2 regions of the Clostridium sp. ETTB3 genome follow, and region 1 is predicted to be linked to the other one. Evidence: riboswitches for the same ligand, from Rfam matches in the RefSeq annotation. Region 1 holds a riboswitch; the other holds the start of a gene.
What was found. Region 1 has a riboswitch for glycine ahead of ACUN06_RS09605 (alanine/glycine:cation symporter family protein). Riboswitches for the same ligand answer to the same signal wherever they lie in the genome.
Positions count from the first base shown of each region.

Region 1 (6,863 bases):
ATATAATGATTTTGCTGTATTACTTGGAATGGTTTATAACTTTTTACCATTTATGATTTTACCCATTTATACTGTTTTAGTAAAAATGGATACTGATTTAATAAATGCAGCCTCAGATCTTGGTGCTACTAAAAGTACAATTTTTAGAAAAATTATTTTCCCATTAAGCATGCCAGGTGTTATTTCTGGAATAACTATGGTATTTATGCCTGCAGTATCAACCTTTGTAATTTCTAGAATCTTAGGTGGCGGACAATATATGCTTTTAGGAAACTTAATTCAAACACAATATACAACAATGGGTGATTGGAACTTTGGTTCTGCTATTGCAATATTTATGATGATTATAATTTTAATTTCAATGGCTTTCATGAATAAATTTGAAGGTTCGGATGATAAGGAAGGAGGAAGCAGATTATGGTAAGAAAACTAGAATCTTTCATAAAAAAATTCTATTTAATCTTAATTTTTATTTTTCTATATCTGCCTATAGTAACTTTAATGGTTTTCTCCTTTAATGATTCTAAGTCTATGGGTAAATGGAATGGATTTACTTTAAATTGGTATATTGAATTATTTCAAAATGACAGTATTATGAGTGCATTAAAATACACATTATTGGTTGCTATAATTTCATCAATAGTTGCTACTATAATTGGTACATTTGCAGCTATAGGTATTAATAGAATGCGTGGTTTTTCAAAAAAAGCATTATTAAACATAAATTATTTACCTGTTTTAAACCCTGATATAGTAACTGGTATATCTCTTATGAGCTTATTTATATTTTTAAGTCCTTATTTAAAATTTGAGTTTGGATTTACAACCTTGCTTCTTGCTCATATAACTTTTAATATACCATATGTTATTTTATCAATATTACCAAAGCTTAAACAATTGCCAGCTAATATCACTGAAGCAGCATTAGACTTAGGAGCAACTCCTGCATATGCAATGCGTAAAATAATTTTACCTCAAATAAAGCCTGGAATATTTGCTGGTTTCTTAATGGCATTTACCATGTCAATTGATGATTTTGTAATAAGCTTCTTTACAACTGGACCTGGTGTTAATAATCTTTCTATTGAAATTTACTCAATGGCAAGAAAAGGAATTAATCCATCAATTAATGCTTTATCAACATTAATGTTTTTAACAGTATTAATTTTATTATTAATTGTAAATAGAAAAGACTTCATTTCAAGAGGTGAAAAATAATGATGAAATTAAAGAATTTAATTACACTACTTACCACAGCAATATTAACATCTACATTTTTTACTGGATGTAGTAATAATAACTCTGGTATTAATGGAACTATAAATGTATATAACTGTGCAGATTATATTGATGAATCTTTAATTTCAAAATTTGAAGATGAAACTGGAATAAAAGTTATTTATGATAAATATGATACTAATGAAATTATGTATCAAAAAATTCAAACTAGTCCTGGTGTTTATGACTTAGTATTTCCTTCTGATTACATGGTTGAAAAAATGAGAAAAGAAGGTTTATTAGAAAAATTAAATTTTAATAATATTCCAAATTATAAATATATAAGTGATGATTTTTTGAATTTATCTTATGACCCTACTAATGAATATTCTGTTCCATATATGTGGGGAACAATTGGAATATTATATGATTCAACAGTAATTACTGAACCAGTTACTAGTTGGGATATCCTTTGGGATGAAAAATACAAAGATAATATATATATGTTTGATTCTTTAAGAGATTCTCTTGCTATTGCTTTAATAAAAAATGGATATTCATTAAATTCTACAAATCCTGATGAAATAAATGTAGCAAAAGAAGATTTAATTAAACAAAAGAAATTAACTAGTCCTGTATATTTACTTGATGAAATAAAAGATAATATGATAGCTGGCGAAAAGGCATTAGCCACTGTTTATTCAGGTGATGCTTCTTATTCAATAAGTGGAAATCCTAATTTAAAATATGCTATTCCACAAGAAGGTTCTAATAGATGGGTTGATTCAATGACAATTCCTAAAGGTGCTCCAAATAAAGCTGGTGCAGAAGCATTTATTAACTTTTTATGTGATCCTGAAAATGCAAAAATAAATGTAGAATACATAGAGTACTCAACACCAAATTATGGTGCATATGAATTATTGGATGATGATGTAAAAAACAATCCTGTAGCTTATCCACCAGAATATGTTTTAGATAAATGTTCAATTTTTACTGACTTAGATAAAAAATCACTAAAATTATATGAAGAAGCCTTTATGGATGTATTAACTCATTAAAATGGGGCTGTCGCACTAAAACTTTTATACACAATATATTGTTTTAAAAAATAAAAATTAATACAATATATTGTAGTATTTATTCTTAATGCGACATCCCCATTTTATTTATAATTTTAATTATACTATAATATATACTATAATTATATGTTAAGGAGGATTTTATGGTTAGATATCACATAATAGCTGATGGTCGTGTTCAAGGTGTTGGCTTTAGATTTTTTTGTATTATGAATGCACAAAATTATGATTTAACTGGCTGGGTAAGAAACATGGATAATGGTATGGTTGAAATTGAAGTTCAAGGAGAAATTGATTCTATAAAAAAATTTCTTGAAATTATAAAAAATGGGAATAGATTTATTAAAGTAGATGAACTTTATCAAAAAAAGATTGAAGTGATCTACAATGAATATAGCTTTACAGAACGTTATTAAATGTTAAAAATACAAAAATAGAGTTAAATGTATAAATATCTAACTCTATTTTTTATATTTTTAATTTTTAACTTTATTATCATATTCCATTAAATTATATTTCTCTATTAAAGTTACTAATTTATCTGCATAAACTGGTACTCCATCTGAGTTTCTAACAGTGCTATATCCAGCATCTTCTAAAGCCTGTGCTTGTTGAATATAATTTTTCCCTGCAAATAATCCATATTCAGAATATCTTGAGTTTTCATATAAAAACTTTCCATGATCATTTATAGATTCTTCTATATTGTTGTATTTTCTAAAGCTTGCTATAGTAATATCATTATAATTTTCACTTGTAGAAATTGTAGCAATATCTCCATCCCATCTTGAATCAGCCTTTATTCCAAATAAATTATTATGTGTAACTGCAAGGTCTGACTGTCCCCATCCTGATTCTAATATAGCCTGTGCAATAGTTATTGATGGTAAAATACCATATTTATAATAATTTTCAATTGCTCCTTCTGCTACTTTTTGTAAAAATTCCATCTTATCTGAATCCAAATTAACATTTAAATTTACTTCTATATTTTTTTCATTGCTCATATTAGTTGTAGCATTTGCTATACTTACTTCTTCATTATAAACATTTGAACTTTCATTTATATATCTAGTATTAGTAATTTTTTGAGATAATTTAAATCTTATAGTACTAAATATAGTTACAATCATTAAAACAAAAAGAATACAAGCTTTAATAAACTTATAAGAATTTATTTTTCCCCCCGATAAAGCATAACTATTTACCCCTCTGTATTTAATGTTATTTTTCATCTTAAACTCTCCTATAATTTTTAAATACTTCTTTTGTTGGCTTACCTTCATTATATACTTTTAAGGAAATCCATTTTTACATATTTATAAATCATAATTACCTCCTACACTTTATTTTACCTTTTTAAATATATTTTTATTACTAATAGCTTTATTATTTTTGAATGTTCAAAAAAAAAGCTATAATAAGTTATTATTAAACTTACTATAACCTTTTATTCATATATTAATTTATTTCATATATATCTCTATCATTGCGTACTTTAATTAGAGTTAATATTCTCAAAAAAATTATTTGTTTCACTTATTACTATATTTCTTAATTTAATTAAACCAATTAAATTAGGCAATGCCATTAATCCATTTACTATATCTGCAATTATAAATACTAAATTAAGAGATAAAAATGGTCCTACTCCAACCAAAGCTATAAATATTATCTTATAAAATTTAATTCCTTTAATACCTATTAAATATTGAATGCATCTTTCCCCATAATAATTCCATCCTATTATAGTTGTAAAAGCAAAGAAAATTAAACCTATATTAACTATATATTTACCTATAATTGCAAATGGTAATCCATTTTCAAATGCAAATGTAGTCATTGCAGCTCCTTCTAATCCACTATTAAAACTTCCTGTTAATACTATTGCTAATCCAGTCATAGTACAAATAATTATTGTATCTATAAATGTTCCTGTCATTGAAATTAATCCTTGCTTAACTGGATATTTTGTTTTAGCTGCTGCTGCTGCTATTGGTGCACTTCCAAGACCTGCTTCATTTGAAAATACACCTCTTCCTATTCCCATTTGAATTGCTAATGATATAGTAATACCTGTAGTACCTCCTAATGCTGCACTTGGATTAAATGCACTTTTTATTATTAATGTTATTGCTGAAGGTATTGCTTTAAAATTACATATCAATACTAACAAAGCTCCTATTATATATAATATTGCCATTGTTGGAACTATCTTTTCTGCTACATTAGATATTCTTTTTATACCTCCTAAAGTAACCAGTGTAACTAATATAGTTATTATTATTGCAGTAAACCATATTGGAATATTAAAAGAAATTAATGCTGCTTTTGATATAGAATTCACTTGTCCAAAAGTCCCTATACCAAGTAGTGCAACTGCAATACCAAAAAATGCAAACATATTAGCTAAAAATTTATTTCCAACTCCCTTTTCAATATAATACATAGGACCTCCAGACATTTCTCCATTTTCATCAACTTCCCTATATTTTATAGCAAGAACTCCTTCTGCATATTTAGTTGCCATTCCAAAAAATGCAGCAACCCACATCCAAAATAAGGCCCCTGGTCCTCCTGTTGCTATAGCTGTTGCTACACCAACAATATTTCCTGTTCCTATAGTAGCTGATAATGCTGTACATAATGCTGCAAAACTTGATACCTCTCCCTTTGCTTCATTATCGCTTTTATCATCATCATTTAAAAATAGATACTTAATTGCTAATGGCAATTTAAACATCTGAATAAAGTTTAATTTAAAAGTAAAATATATACCTGTCCCTACTAATAAAATTAATAAAGGTGGTCCCCATACTATTCCATCAATATTTTTTAATACCTCTTCTAAATTAATAAAAAAACTCATAAAAAAATCCTCCTTAAAAATAAAAATTTATAGGAGGAGATTAGAAATAGTTTGTAGTTTGTAGTTATGAGTTAGGTTATTACGTAATAAAAAACTCAATTAAAAGTTTGTTCCTTAACTACTAACTACTAACTATTAACTAAAAACTATTTTAATCCCCTGTCCTTTTACCTGAGAGTTTCAACTTATTTAAATAAGCCTTGCTCCTTCGGTGCTCTTAATTGAGTCTCTCCAGAGGCTCGTCCAGTAACGGTCCTAATACCTGAAAGATTTACTTCTTCGGTGGATATAAATCACTCTCCCATTACCTTCAACCGAACATATTAAATTTTATAAAGTAATTATATAAATAAATATTAAATTAATCAACTTATAAAACATATTATTTACCATATAACCTATTTAATGCACTTATTACAGATTTAATTGATGCTCTTGTAATATTACTATCAACCCCTACCCCAAATGTCTTTTTATGAATATCATTCCTGCTCATATAAACATATGCTGCTGCTTCTGCTTCTGAACCTGCTCCTAATGAATGTTCTTTATAATCTATTATGCTAACATCAATTAACTTACTATTTGCTAATGCCTTTCCTAATGAATCTATTGGTCCATTACCTATTCCATCTATAACATATTCATTTCCATTATATTCAATTACTGCATTTACCTTGGTTGTTTCTGATACATCACTATCAATATCTGATATAGAAATACTAATTAAATTAAAAGGTTCTTGTAAGGTTAAATATTGTTCTTTAAATGCTTCCATTATTTCATTTGGTTGAACTTCACCCTTACTTTCTGAAATTTTTTGAACTACTTCTGCAAATTCCTGTTGCATTGATTTTGGTAATTTAAATCCAAAGCAATGATCCATAACAAATGCAACTCCACCTTTTCCTGATTGGCTGTTTATTCTAACTAAAGGTTCATATTCTCTTCCTAAATCACTTGGATCTACTGGTAAATATGGTACTTGCCATAATTTTGATCCTCTCTCCTCATACTTCTTCATTCCTTTATTTATTGCATCTTGATGCGAACCAGAAAAAGCAGTAAACACTAAATTTCCTGCATATGGATGCCTAACTGGTACAGGTATCTTTACACACCTTTCATATATTTCAATAATATCATTTATATTTTCAAGATTTAAAATAGGATTAACACCATGAGAAAACATATTATATGCAACAGTTAAAATATCAACATTTCCTGTTCTTTCTCCATTACCAAACAATGTTCCTTCTATTCTATCTGCTCCAGCCAATAATGCTAGTTCAGCATCAGCAACACCTGTCCCTCTATCATTATGCGGATGCACACTTACTATTACCCTTTCTCTATCTTTAAAATTTTTACACATATATTCTATTTGATCTGCAAAAACATTTGGTGTATCCATTTGAACTGTTGATGGAAGATTTATTATAATTTTATTTTCCTTTGATGCCTCCCATGCATCAGCAACTGCATCACATACTTCTAATGCATATTCAACTTCTGTTCCAGTAAAACTTTCAGGAGAATATTCTAAAAAAATCTCGCCCTCAAAATCTGAAGTATATTTTTTTACTAACTTTGTTCCCTCAACAGCAATTTTTTTAATTTCATCTTTGCTCATATTAAAAACAACATCTCTTTGTAATACTGAAGTTGCATTGTAAATATGAACTATTGCTTTT
Region 1 covers NZ_CP199832.1:1,953,936-1,960,798, forward strand. Annotated here, with positions in the region: gene ACUN06_RS09580 (ABC transporter permease) at 1-424, shown strand, start outside; gene ACUN06_RS09585 (ABC transporter permease) at 418-1,218, shown strand; gene ACUN06_RS09590 (ABC transporter substrate-binding protein) at 1,218-2,279, shown strand; gene ACUN06_RS09595 (acylphosphatase) at 2,444-2,716, shown strand; gene ACUN06_RS09600 (glycoside hydrolase family 73 protein) at 2,777-3,535, opposite strand; gene ACUN06_RS09605 (alanine/glycine:cation symporter family protein) at 3,799-5,169, opposite strand; glycine riboswitch at 5,319-5,409, opposite strand; glycine riboswitch at 5,410-5,483, opposite strand; gene leuA (2-isopropylmalate synthase) at 5,552-6,863, opposite strand, start outside.

Region 2 (6,863 bases), 820 kb from region 1:
TTAATGAGTTATATAAACAATTAAATTTAGAATTTGTTTTTGGTAAATCATATTTAGATAATTTTTTTTGTAATGATATAAATATTAGCAATGTTGTTGGTAAGATTAGTGGAAAAGATAATAGTACTGCTATTATTTTGACAGCCCACTTTGATGCTTGGTTTAATGGAGCTGTTGACAATGCATCAGGTGTTGCTACAGTTCTTAAAATAGCTAAATTATTAGAAGATACATCAAAAAAACAATCACTTAATTATGATGTTATTTTTCTAATGAGTAATGGGGAAATGGCTCTTTTTTCAGGTAGTAGAGATTTTGTTACAAAACTTGAGAAACTACAATATCAAAGAGTTTTTAATATAAATATTGACTGTGTTGGAATGAAAGATTCATATAATTCTAATCCTTTAGGTTTGAAAAAATTAAGTAAAATTAGAGATTCAGAAATATTATATTCTGGTATTAAAGAGATTTTTAATAATAATAATATAGATTTTGTTGATGATTATCCTACTGAAAAAGCTAAATTTGCTTTTGAGCAAAATATGGGGGTAAGTGATTATTTTGCATTTGAGGAAAATAATCATGCCAATATTCATATATGTCAACAGGGTGTTTCAGAATTTATTTTAAATGAAAAGGATACTCCAGAATTGATAGACTATGAAAAAATAGAGAAACTTGCTAATATACTATCTCTTTATATACAAAATGTAACATTATAAGGTATTAGGTAAATAATTATGCTTTATGTATTAAAAGCTACTTGATAAATTGCAATTTGTAATCTGTGGTAAAATGTTTATAAGCATAAAAGAACAATTTATTATTATTAGGTGTACAAGTATAGGAGGTAATAAGGATATGATATTAAAATATAAAAATGAATATAATGATTATTATGAATTTTGACATTTCAATTAAGTAAAAGATTGAATGTATTAGAAAAAAGAAAATATTTTTTGATTTATTTATTAGTTTCATTTATGATAGTGTTTTTATATGGTTGGAGTAAAGGATATGTAACTGATATTAAACTTATATCAAATTTTATATTTTGGGGAATAGTTATGGTTATAAGAGTAAAATATAGTATATAACTTTTTTATATTTTTTCTTCAATCCTCAAATAATATTTTTTCTTTCCAAAACTAATTAAAATTATTTGAAATTAATTTTCAATTACTAATTCCTTTCGTTTTCTCACTTATACTCTAATATTCTCATTAATATTAATTTGATCTTATTTGACCTTTGTTTTATAATATACTTGTACAAAGAGATAAGAGAAGTAATTAAAGGCTTCCCAATAAGAAGGCTCAATTAAGCTAACAAATCTACTTTTGAACTTTCAAAAAACTAGTTAAATGAAACTCACTACTCACATTCGTTTGTAGGAGTAAGTTCAATTAACTAAATTAAAATTTAGAATTTCACTTATAAAGGAGGTCTTTGTATGTTCTGTTTAGTACCTTTTAAATTTAATAATGAAAGAAATAACAAAGGATTAACTATTAATGACATGTTTAATGATTTCTTTAATGGTGATATGTTAGCAGAATTCAATTCAGGTGGAAACTTCAAAACTGATATAAAAGAAGCTCTTAAAGAATATATTATTCATGCTGAATTACCAGGAGTTAAAAAAGAAGATATAAATATTGATTACAACAATAATTATTTAACTATTTCTGCCACAAGAAATAATGAAAATGAAGAAAAAAATGATAATTATATTAGGCCTGAAAGAATCTATGGTTCAGTTTCTAGAGGGTTTTACATCAATAATGTTAATAAAGAAGGCATTAAAGCAAAATTTGATAATGGTGTTTTAAATATTGAATTACCTAAGAAAGAATTAACACAAAATAATAGTAATAAGATTTTAATAGAATAAACTGTAAGTAGTTTTTAGTTTTTAGTTTTTAGTTATGGTTGAAATTACATAAGGAATTTCTTAAAGTTATATTTTCAAAAATTAAGCATAAGCTAAATTTTTTCCTTAACTTGTAACTTGCCACTTGTCACTATGAACTTCTAACTCCTAACTAACCAACTGGGATAGCAATAAAGCAACTGCAAAACCTATTTTTAAGTTTGCAGTTGCTTTTTTATCTCAAAAGATCTATATTCTAATATTTACTATTATAGCATTATATTTAATAAGATATTTTAAGACTATAAGATTAATATGCATAAAAAGTAAAAAATGCTTTTAATTTACTATTTATAATGTATAATAAATATAATGATTTATGAACAATCGTATTAAGATACGATTTATAAAAGAGGGGGAATTAAAAATGGATGTTAATAACTTAACAGTAATTATTGCTTTGATAAATTTGGTTATTTTTATTGCAATTCCAATTGCTATAGTTATATTTATAATAAATATAGTCAAGAATCAAAAGAAAATGAAATCAGATATAGACTTATTAAATAAAAGATTAAGTGAATTAGAAAATAAATAATTTGCGAACAATCTTATTTTAATCTATGGTGTTAGTATAAAGTAGTGGATACATTAAAACGAACTAAGTAAAATAATATTTAGTTAATAAATGACCATATTGTAAAAAATAAAATTTATAATATCTAAATATTATTTTGATAAGAAAGGTTTGATATAGTATGAAAAAATATCTGTTAGATAGTAATATAATAATTAATCTTTGGGAAAAAGATGAAAAAACATTAAATAAATTAATTAAGCAAAATAAACTTTTAATATTAGAAGAAGTACTAAAGGAATTATCAGTAAAAGAAGCTAAGATATATAGGAGTAGAGAAGTTTTAAGTGAAAGGTTTTGTGAATTATTACCTTTTGCTCTTAAAATTAATAAACAAGATATAAGTGGATTTTACTTTATTTTAGATTACACAATAAAAGAAAAATTTAAAAATAATAATTTATCAGAAAATGATTTTTTGCAACTATTTGCATGTTATATTAATGAAAATTTAATTTTAGTAACAGAAGATAAAGCATTATTGGAAATTGGAGGATGTATTGCTAAAAAAGAAAGAGTAATATCATTAAGTGATTTATATAATATTGAAAATGATTAAAAGATAAAATATTAAAGAAAAGATAAAATAAGATCATTTTCTAATTTATATATTGAAGTGCAGTTATGGATATATTATAATTTATAGGTATTTCGTTGATAAATTTGGGAGATACTGTTTAAATATAGAGCCGAAGGGGAAAGTGCGGCAAACTCTCAGGCAAAAGGACCAAATTTTGAGAAAACTCTGGAAAGACTATTAAAAGCACCGACGAAGCAATCTTAAGTATAGTAGGAGAATCTTTCAGGTAAAAAGACAGAGACGCAATTGTTTTAATAATTAGTCTAGTTAGAAGTAAAGAAGGGGGATTTTTTTGGATTATATTACAATTTTAGAGTATATCGGTGTTTTTGCTTTTGCCGTATCAGGAGCAATAGTAGCTATTGAAGAGGAATTTGATGTTTTTGGAGTTTATATAATTGCAATAATTACTGCAATGGGTGGAGGAGTACTTAGAGATATAGTTTCAGATGTAGGAATTCCAGTATTTTTTACAAGTTATATGACAATTCCATTTATTATTGCAGGAACTTTATTAGCTATATTTTTAAAAGGAAATTTAAAATATAAGAATTTATTTGTATTTATAGATGCAATTGGATTAGCTGCCTTTTTTGTATCAGCAGCTGTTAAAGCAATCAATAGTAATTATAATTTTATGTTATTTATATTTGCAGCTAGTATAACTGGAGTTGGTGGAGGAGTTCTAAGGGATATAATAACTAATAGAAAACCGCAAATTTTTAAAAATGATATTTATTGTATTGCAGGAGTTATAGGTGTAACTATACTTTGGTTTATATATCCTATAATTGGGATGGAATCAGCACAATTTATAACTTTGATAATTATAGTACTTATTAGAATGATAAGTTATTATAAGACCATAAATTTACCAGTAATATGTAAAGAAAGAGTATAAAATTTAAGAAAAAGACTAAATATTAAAATGATGTACGGTATGAGAAAAACTCTCATATCTTTTTTGTTTTAGTATTTAACAATAAAAGGGTTATAAGTTAAATATAGAGATTATTTTTATAAAAGAATAACTTGATATAAAATTTAATATAAATTATATAGGAGTATAAGCTGGGGGTATAACATGGATAGTACAAAAGCAATGGAACATGTTCATAAAAGTGATAATGGTAAGATATTTACTCATACTCATAAAAATGCAGAGGGGCACACACATACACATTCTCACGAAAGTACAAAAGCTATATTGAATCGTTTATCTCGTGCAGCTGGACATTTAGAAGCTGTAAAACGTATGGTTGAAGATGAGAGGGATTGTAGTGAAGTATTAATTCAGTTAGCTGCAGTTATATCAGCATTAAATGGAGTAAGTAAAATAATATTGCAGGAACATATAGAAGGGTGCATAGTAGAAGCTATAGAATGTGGCGATAAAAGGCCTATAGAAGATTTAAATAAAGCAATAGCTAAGTTCATTAAATAAATAGTTAATGATACCACGTTAAAAAAGAGAATTCGTATTGGAATTCTCTTTTTTTATATAATATTTTTTATGAAAACTAAAATTTATTTATTATAAAAAAATATAAAATTAATCCCCCTACCCAGGTTGTTGATAGTTGGTAAAAATGATAAAATTATGGTATAAAATGGTAAGGGGGCGGGGGAGTTTATGAAAAAAAAATCGTTGATAGTATCTCTAATAGTAAGTATGTCATTACTCATTGTAGGATGTAATAATGGAAAAAGTACAAGTGTGAAAAATAACTCTAAGGATGATAATAGTATTTCAACATATGCTAATAATGAGAATAATGATAGTAAGGACAGCATTACAGCATATGTTGGAAATAATATTTTTGAAAGTAGCTTAGATCCAATTAAAGGAGCAATGAGTTATGGATATTCGTTTACAAATAATGCGTTAACACGAGTAAATCCAAATTCAGAATATGAAGGTGATTTAGCAGAAAGTTGGAGTATAAGCGAAGATTCATTAATTTATACTTTTAATTTAAAAAAAGGTATTAAGTTTCAAGATGGATCAGATTTTACTGCTGAGGATGTAGTGTTCACTTATGAGACAGTAAAAAATAATCAAGCAGATAATGAAAGTGTTGATCTTACAAGATTAAAAAGTGTAGAGGCTGTAGATGATTATACAGTTAAATTTACATTATCAGAGCCATATTCACCATTTTTTGATTCCATTGCATTGTTAGGAATTGTTCCAAGTGATTCATATGATAGTAAAGTTTTTGATAAATCACCAATAGGAACAGGACCATGGAAAGTAATTCAATATAATACAGATCAACAAATTATAGTACAAGCTTATGAAGATTATTACGAGGGAACTCCAGAAATTAAACAAGTAACATTTGTAAAAATGGATAGTAAATCAGCTTTTTCTAATGCTAAGTCTGGCCAATTAGATATAGTTATGGTAGATCCAAACTATTCTAAAGAAATAATAAATGGAATGCATTTAGAAAATCTTGAGACTATGGATGTACGTAATATTAGTTTACCATACTTAAAAGAGCAAACAATGACAGATAAAGATGATAATGAAATATTAGTAGGTAATAATGTTACATCTGATATAGCTGTACGTAAAGCTTTAAGTATAGGAATAAATCGTGAACAAATAATTGAAAATGCATTAAATGGTGTAGGTAAAAAAGCTACTGGTTTTACAACTAATTTAGTTTGGGGAAATCCTTTAGTTTATGATGATAATCAAAAAGAGGAAGCAAAAAAAATACTTGAAAAATCTGGATGGATAGATAGTAATGGTGATGGAATTTGTGAAAAAGATGGGATAGTTTGTGAATTTGATGTTTATGCACCATCTAATGATGAGCAACGATATTTATTAGGAAGTGCTGTTGCAGAAGATGCAAAAGAGTTGGGAATAAAAATAAATGTTAAACAAGGAACATGGGATGAACTTACAGTTAAAGCTAAAACATGTGGTATTATATGGGGTTGGGGACAATATAATCCTACAGTATTAAAGTCATTATTTTATTCTGATTTATTTTTAAGTGGTGATTACGATAATACAATTGGATATTCAAATAAAGAGGTAGATAAATTAATAGATGAAGCTATAGATTCTAATAATCAAGAAGATGCAGTAGAAAAGTGGAAAGAAGTACAAACAGTTTCAAGTGAAGATTATCCATATTTATATATTGTAAATATTGAGCATAGCTACTTTGTAAATGACTATCTTGATATTTCTATAAACACACAAATACCACATCCACACGGACATGGTGCACCAATTATTTGTAATATGAAGGATTGGAAGATTAATGAATAGAGTAAAATATATAAGTTCAGTATTTTTAAGAATGTTATCATTATTAATAGGAGTTAGTATTATTTCTTTTATTTTAGTTACAAATTCGCCTATAGATCCATTAACATCATATATTGGAGCAGAATCTACACTTTCAGTAGAGGCAAAGGAGGAAATTGCAGATCATTGGGGGTTAAATGATCCACCATTAGAAAGGTTTGCATCTTGGGGTAAAAATGTTTTAAAAGGTGATTTTGGAACATCAATAACATATAAGCAGCAAGTTAGTACAGTTATATTAGAGAGATTTAAATATTCAATAGTATTAATGTTAGTAGCTTGGTGTTTTTCAGGAATAGTTGGATTTTTAATTGGCGTTTTAGCAGGTATATATAAAGGAAGTTTATTTGATAAAATTATAAAAATATTTTGTCTTGCATTGCAATCAGCACCAACATTTTGGATAGGTTTATTAATTTTAAGCTTATTTTCAGTATAT
Region 2 covers NZ_CP199832.1:1,134,287-1,141,149, forward strand. Annotated here, with positions in the region: gene ACUN06_RS05585 (M28 family metallopeptidase) at 1-725, shown strand, start outside; gene ACUN06_RS05590 (Hsp20/alpha crystallin family protein) at 1,457-1,897, shown strand; gene ACUN06_RS05595 (hypothetical protein) at 2,304-2,474, shown strand; gene ACUN06_RS05600 (PIN domain-containing protein) at 2,635-3,072, shown strand; glycine riboswitch at 3,168-3,253, shown strand; glycine riboswitch at 3,257-3,333, shown strand; gene ACUN06_RS05605 (trimeric intracellular cation channel family protein) at 3,386-3,994, shown strand; gene ACUN06_RS05610 (metal-sensing transcriptional repressor) at 4,196-4,537, shown strand; gene ACUN06_RS05615 (ABC transporter substrate-binding protein) at 4,727-6,385, shown strand; gene ACUN06_RS05620 (ABC transporter permease) at 6,378-6,863, shown strand, end outside.
Region 2: it holds a riboswitch for glycine, as region 1 does, so the genes downstream of both, ACUN06_RS05605 (trimeric intracellular cation channel family protein) here and ACUN06_RS09605 (alanine/glycine:cation symporter family protein) in region 1, are expected to answer to the same signal.